2 regions of the Lysobacter sp. Hz25 genome follow, and region 1 is predicted to be linked to the other one. Evidence: riboswitches for the same ligand, from Rfam matches in the RefSeq annotation. Region 1 holds a riboswitch; the other holds the start of a gene.
The links. Region 1 has a riboswitch for S-adenosylhomocysteine ahead of ACKN61_RS22925 (RimK family alpha-L-glutamate ligase). Riboswitches for the same ligand answer to the same signal wherever they lie in the genome.
Positions count from the first base shown of each region.

Region 2: another riboswitch for S-adenosylhomocysteine. It lies ahead of ahcY (adenosylhomocysteinase); the one in region 1 lies ahead of ACKN61_RS22925 (RimK family alpha-L-glutamate ligase).

Region 1 covers NZ_CP175666.1:5,561,877-5,565,140, forward strand. Annotated here, with positions in the region: gene ggt (gamma-glutamyltransferase) at 1-1,473, shown strand, start outside; S-adenosyl-L-homocysteine riboswitch at 1,773-1,853, shown strand; gene ACKN61_RS22925 (RimK family alpha-L-glutamate ligase) at 1,866-2,846, shown strand; gene ACKN61_RS22930 (gamma-glutamylcyclotransferase family protein) at 2,890-3,246, shown strand.
Region 2 covers NZ_CP175666.1:1,521,835-1,525,098, reverse strand. Annotated here, with positions in the region: gene ACKN61_RS06335 (prolyl oligopeptidase family serine peptidase) at 1-802, opposite strand, end outside; S-adenosyl-L-homocysteine riboswitch at 1,112-1,231, shown strand; gene ahcY (adenosylhomocysteinase) at 1,304-2,749, shown strand; gene ACKN61_RS06325 (RHS repeat-associated core domain-containing protein) at 2,959-3,264, opposite strand, start outside.

The DNA.
Region 1 (3,264 bases):
GAGCCGACCGGCAACGGCATCGGCGGCGATCTGTTCGCGATCGTGTGGGACCCGAAGACCCAAAAGCTCTACGGCTACAACGGCTCGGGCCGTTCGCCCAAGTCGCTGACCCTGGCCGAGTTCCAAAAGCGCGGGCTCAAGGACATCCCGCCGCACGGACCGCTGCCGGTCACCGTGCCCGGCACGGTCGACGGCTGGTTCGCCCTGCACGAACGCTTCGGCCGCAAGCCGATGGCCGAGAACCTGGCGCCGGCGATCCGCTATGCGCGCGACGGCCATCCGGTCCACGAGGTCATCGCTTATTACTGGAACGCCTCGGTGCCGCGTTTGTCGAAATGGCCGGGCTTCAAGGAGCAGTTCACCATCGACGGCCGCGCCCCGCGCACCGGCGAGATGTGGAAGAACCCGAACCTCGCCAACACCCTGGAGCAGATCGCGAAGGGCGGGCGCGATGCGTTCTACAAGGGCGAGATCGCCCGCACCATCGATGCCTACTTCAAGGCCAACGACGGTTTCCTGAGTTACGACGACCTCGCCGCCCATCGCGGCGAATGGGTGGAACCAGTCAGCACCAACTACCGCGGCTACGACGTCTGGGAACTGCCGCCGAACGGCCAGGGCATCGCCGCGCTGCAGATCCTCAACCTGCTCGAACCCTACGACCTGAAGTCCTACGGCTTCGGCAGCGTCGAGCACCTGCACCTGTTCACCGAGGCCAAGAAACTCGCCTTCGCCGACCGCGCGCGCTGGTACGCCGACCCGGCGTTCTCGAAATCGCCGGTCGCGAAATTGATTTCCAAGGACTACGCCGCGCAGCGGCGCAAGCTGATCTCGATGGACAAGGCCTTGCGCGAAGTGCAGCCGGCGACGCCGAAGGAGCTCGACGAAGGCGACACCATCTACATGACCGTCGCCGATGCCGACGGCATGATGGTCTCGCTGATCCAGTCCAACTACCGCGGCATGGGCAGCGGCATGGCGCCGCCGGGCCTGGGCTTCATCTTCCAGGACCGCGGCGAGCAATTCGTGCTCAAGGAAGGCCACCCCAACTCGTTCGCGCCGGGCAAGCGCCCGTTCCACACCATCATTCCCGCGTTCGTGACCAAGGACGGCAAGCCCTGGCTGTCGTTCGGGGTGATGGGCGGGGCGATGCAGCCGCAGGGCCATGCCCAGATCGTCATCAACCTGATCGACTTCGGCATGAACCTGCAGGAAGCCGGCGACGCCCCGCGCCTGCAGCACGACGGTTCCACCGAACCGGCCGGCCAGGCCACGGTCATGAGCGACGGCGGCGAACTCGACCTGGAGACCGGCTTCGCCTACGAAACCGTGCGCGAGCTGATGCGCCGCGGCCACAGCGTGCGCTTCGCCCACGGCCCCTACGGCGGCTACCAGGCGATCATGGTCAACCCCCACGGCGGCTACGTCGGCGCCAGCGAATCGCGCAAGGACGGCCAGGCCGCGGGCTACTGAGCGAACCGCGTCGGGCTCGGAATGTAGGAGCGACGTAAGTCGCGACATGCGCAGCGACATGAGCCCACGCAGTCGCGGCTCACGCCGCTCCTACAAAAGCCCCGCGGCTTCGGGGTAGGAGCGACGCAAGTCGCGACCGCGTCGGCGCACCCGGCAGCGCAGGTCGCGGCTCGCGCCGCCCCTACCCGAAAAGCATCGCCGCGCGATTGACAGCGCCGACTGTGCTATCGAACACTATTCGCGCGGCGTCGAACCGACGCCGCGCACCAGTTGCGGATCGCCTCAGGCCATCCGCAGTCCGGACCGAGGGGTGCTGCGACGGAACCGACGTGTTCCGCCACGCTCGATCCGCGATGCCGAGACAAGGGCGCCCTCCCGATCATGGAGGCGTCATGCCCGTTTCTCATACCGCGTCCGGCGACGCGAACATCCATCCCGGTGCCGCGATCGGCGCCGCCCACGCTGCCTCGCCGAACGGCTTTCAGCTCGCCGTGGTCACCTCGACCGTCTACGCCGAGTTCCACCCCGACGACGCCGGCCTCGTCGACGCCCTGCGCGGGCACGGCATCGAGCCGGTCGCCTGCGTCTGGAACGACCCGGCCGTGGACTGGACCCGCTTCGATGCCGTCCTGGTCCGCACCACCTGGGACTATTTCCGCCACTACGACGACTTCCTGGCCTGGTACGACCAGATCGAAACCCTCGGCCTGCCGATCGCCAACGAACTGCCCTTGCTGCGCTGGAACAGCAACAAGCGCTACCTGCTCGATCTCGCCGCCCGCGATGTCGCGATCATCCCGACCGTGTTGGCGCGCGGCGACGCCCTCGCCGATGCGGTCGCGGCGATGTCCGGACGCGAAGTGGTGATCAAGCCGACCGTCAGCGGCGGCGCCTGGCATACCGTGCGCGGCCGGGTCGGCGAGGCCGCCTTCGCCGAAGCCTTGGCGGCCCTGCCGCCCGAACTCGAATATCTGGTGCAACCGTTCATGGCCGAGATCGTCGCCGAAGGCGAGTGGTCGCTGATGTTTTTCGACGGCCACTACAGCCACGCCGTGCTCAAGAAACCCAACAACGGCGACTACCGCGTACAGACCGATTTCGGCGGCAGCGCGAGCTTGACCGAGCCCGACCCGGCGATTCTCGCCGCGGCCCGGCGCGCGCTCGATGCCGTGGCCGCACTGGGCTATCGCGACCAAGCCTATGTGCGCGTGGACGGGGTGATGACCGCCGACGGCTTCCGCCTGATGGAACTGGAGTTCATCGAACCCTTCCTGCACTTCGCCGCGTATCCGCCGGCGGCGGAGTTGTTCGCCGCGCAACTGGCGCGACGCTGGCCGAGCGTCGGCGAATCGGCGACGCTCGCCGCCGGATAAGCTTCTGCACCGCGCCGCCGCGAGGCGGCGCAACGGAGTCCGCATGCCCCCCGCAACCACCGAGTCCCTGTTTTCCTACGGCACCCTGCAGCAGGCCGATGTACAGCAGGCCACCTTCGGCCGTCTGCTCGAAGGCCAGGCCGACGCCCTGGTCGGTTACCGCCGCACGATGGTGAAGATCGAAGACGCGCAGGTCGTCGCCACCAGCGGCGCGGCCTATCACCCGATCGTCGAAGCCAGTGGCGATCCGCACGACCGCGTCGAAGGCATGGTGTTCGCGATCAGCGCCGAAGAACTGGCCCACGCCGACGCCTACGAAGTCGACGAGTACCAGCGCGTGCTGGAGAGCCTGGCCTCGGGACGCAAGGCCTGGGTGTATGTGAAAGCCCGGGGCGCCTAGGACCGCCGCCTACGGTCG
Region 2 (3,264 bases), 1.9 Mb from region 1:
CGGCACCGGCCAGGTCGACGGTGGCGAGCTGCGAGCGCAGGTAGTACTCGAACACGCGCGCATCGCTCTCGTTGCGCAACAGATCCTGATAGGTGCGGATCTGCCGCACCGTCGCGCTGATTTCGGTTTCCTGCACCGCCGGCCCGGTCGGCGTGGCGTTCATCGGCGGCGCTTCGCCCTGCCCTTCGGGCTGCAGCTGCACCAGCAGGCGGCGGCTGTCGGGCATCCAGGCATAACCGCGTCCGGACACGGTGTTGAGGCCGGACACCAGCTTGTGCGCGCGCCGCTGCTCGACTTCGACCAGCCACAGCTCGTTGGCGCCGCTGGCGCTGTCGACGCGGTTGAAGGCGATCCAGCGCTGGTCGGGCGACCACTCCAGGGTCGCCAATGACAGCGGCGCCGGCAAGCCTTCCACGTTCGAGGTTTTGCCGCTGGCGATATCGAGCAGGCTCAGGCCGGTGCCGAACGCGAAGCGGCTCTGCGCCCGCGTGCGCGGATGAATGCGCAGGCCGGCGAGCTTGAGTTCGGGCTGCGCGACCACCTCGATGCTCGGCAGCGACGGCGTCTGCACCAGGGCGACCCGATCGCGCTTCGGGCTGGTGAACATCTGCGGCGGCCGCGGCGCATCGACGATGGCCTGCAAGGCCTTCGGCGGCAGCTGATAACCGCTGGCGGGCGCGGTCTGCGCGGTCGCCGCCAGCGGCAGCAGGAGCAGCAACAAGCCCGGCCAACTCAGGACCCGGGATAGCGGCTTCAGGGAGGACCGGCCGTCGTGGCCGGTGCGTCGCGCGAGTGGGTTCATGCTCGATCCGATCGGTAAGTGAAGAATGCCTCGAAGCGCCGCTGCCCGGCCGGCGCTGGTGCCGGCCGGTGCGGATGCGCTTGCGCCTGGGGGCGCCCCGGCCGAGCTTAGCCCGCCGCCGGGCCCGCCGGCCTATCCCATTGGGGCTGTTCCGGGCCTGCCCGAACCAGACCGAAAATCCGACCGAAAACCGGGCCGAAAACCCGGCGGAACAGGATCGCCCCGGTTTCGCGATGAACGTCATATTCAGGCGCATCCGGCCCGGCGCCGTGCGACGGTCATCGACGCCGCGATATACTGCGCGCTCAGCCCGCCGAGGGGCGCTGCGACCGTCATCCGCGGATCTTTCCGCAAAGCCCGTACCCGCTACGGACTTCGAGAATGACGGCCAGGCTCGGCGAGGCGTAGTCCCAACGGCGCCCGGTTTGAGCGATCGCTTTCGAGCGATGACTCGCCGGACCCGGCATCCGCCGGCTCCCTAAAGAACTGGAGCGACACACCATGAACGCAGTACCCAAGACCTTCTCGACCGAAGGCGACTACAAGGTTGCCGACATCTCCCTGGCCGATTGGGGCCGCAAGGAAATCGACATCGCCGAGCACGAAATGCCGGGCCTGATGTCGATCCGCAAGAAGTACGCCGCCGCGCAGTCGCTCAAGGGCGTGCGCGTGACCGGCTCGCTGCACATGACCATCCAGACCGCGGTGCTGATCGAGACCCTGCGCGACCTCGGCGCCGACGTGCGCTGGGCTTCGTGCAACATCTTCTCGACCCAGGACCACGCCGCCGCCGCGATCGCCGCCAGCGGCACGCCGGTGTTCGCCTGGAAGGGCGAGTCGCTGGAAGAGTATTGGGACTGCACCCTCGAAGCCCTGACCTTCCCGGGCGACGGCGCGGTCAAGTTCCGCGGCCCGGAGCTGGTCGTCGACGACGGCGGCGACGTCACCCTGCTGATCCACAAGGGCTACGAGCTCGAAAACGGTGACGGCTGGGTCAACACCCCGTCGGGCAACCACGAAGAACAGGTCATCAAGAACCTGCTCAAGCGCGTGCACGCCGAGCGTCCGGGCTTCTGGCACGAAGTCGTCAAGCATTGGAAGGGCGTCTCCGAAGAGACCACCACCGGCGTGCACCGCCTGTACCAGCTCGCCGAAGCCGGCTCGCTGCTGGTCCCGGCGATCAACGTCAACGACTCGGTCACCAAGTCCAAGTTCGACAACCTCTACGGCTGCCGCGAGTCGCTGGCCGACGGCCTCAAGCGCGCGATGGACGTGATGCTGGCCGGCAAGGTCGCGGTGGTCTGCGGTTACGGCGACGTCGGCAAGGGCTCGGCTCACTCGCTGCGCGCTTACGGCGCCCGCGTCGTGGTCACCGAGATCGACCCGATCAACGCCCTGCAGGCGGCGATGGAAGGCTTCGAGGTCAACACCGTCGAAAGCACCCTCGGCCGCGGCGACATCTACGTCACCACCACCGGCAACAAGGACGTGCTGACCCTGGCCCACATGCAGCAGATGAAGGATCAGGCCATCGTCTGCAACATCGGCCACTTCGACAACGAGATCCAGGTCGATGCGCTGGCCGCGTCGGGCGCCAAGCGCCTGAACATCAAGCCGCAGGTCGACAAGTACACCTTCGCCAACGGCAATTCGATCTTCCTGCTGGCCGAAGGCCGCCTGGTCAACCTCGGTTGCGCCACCGGCCACCCGAGCTTCGTCATGTCGAACTCGTTCGCCAACCAGACCCTGGCGCAGATTGACCTGTGGGCCAACAAGGACAGCTACGAAGCCAAGGTCTACATCCTGCCGAAGAAGCTCGACGAAGAAGTCGCGCGTCTGCACCTGGAAAAGATCGGCGTGAAGCTGACCACCCTGACCGACGACCAGGCCAAGTATCTGGGCGTCTCGGTCGACGGCCCGTACAAGCCGGACCACTACCGCTATTGATCGACTCGCCTGCGTGCGATGAGTAAAAAGGAAAAGGGCGCCCTCGGGCGCCCTTTTTTTGGCGACGCGCGTTACGCGCGACCCACGACATATGCCGCAAAGCCGAGTCCCGACCGCGGAACCCCACTTTCACCAAGATCGAGCGAATGATGCGATAAATCCCGAGCCGCACGGAAATGACCATGCGCAGATGCCCCGCATCCCTGCTCTCATCTACCACGGAGCCTGGAACTCCTTGCCTGGAGATACCTGGTCAAAATTTCCAATGCATCCTCGATATCGGCCTGAGGTTGCTGGTAAGAAAGTACATGCTTCGCTTTGACGCAGTCGCAATTCCTCATCCGGTTCACCTGTGCCATCGTCGGATCTCGCGGAACAAAGTACTCTCGGTACCAACCATCCGAACGATTGCAAAGATTCGGGGCATCCTTTTTGTAGCAAACTACCAGGGTGCAAATCACTTCGCCGAATGGAGTGAGCTTGTCGGCCCCCTCTTCGGGACCCGGCCCCTTATT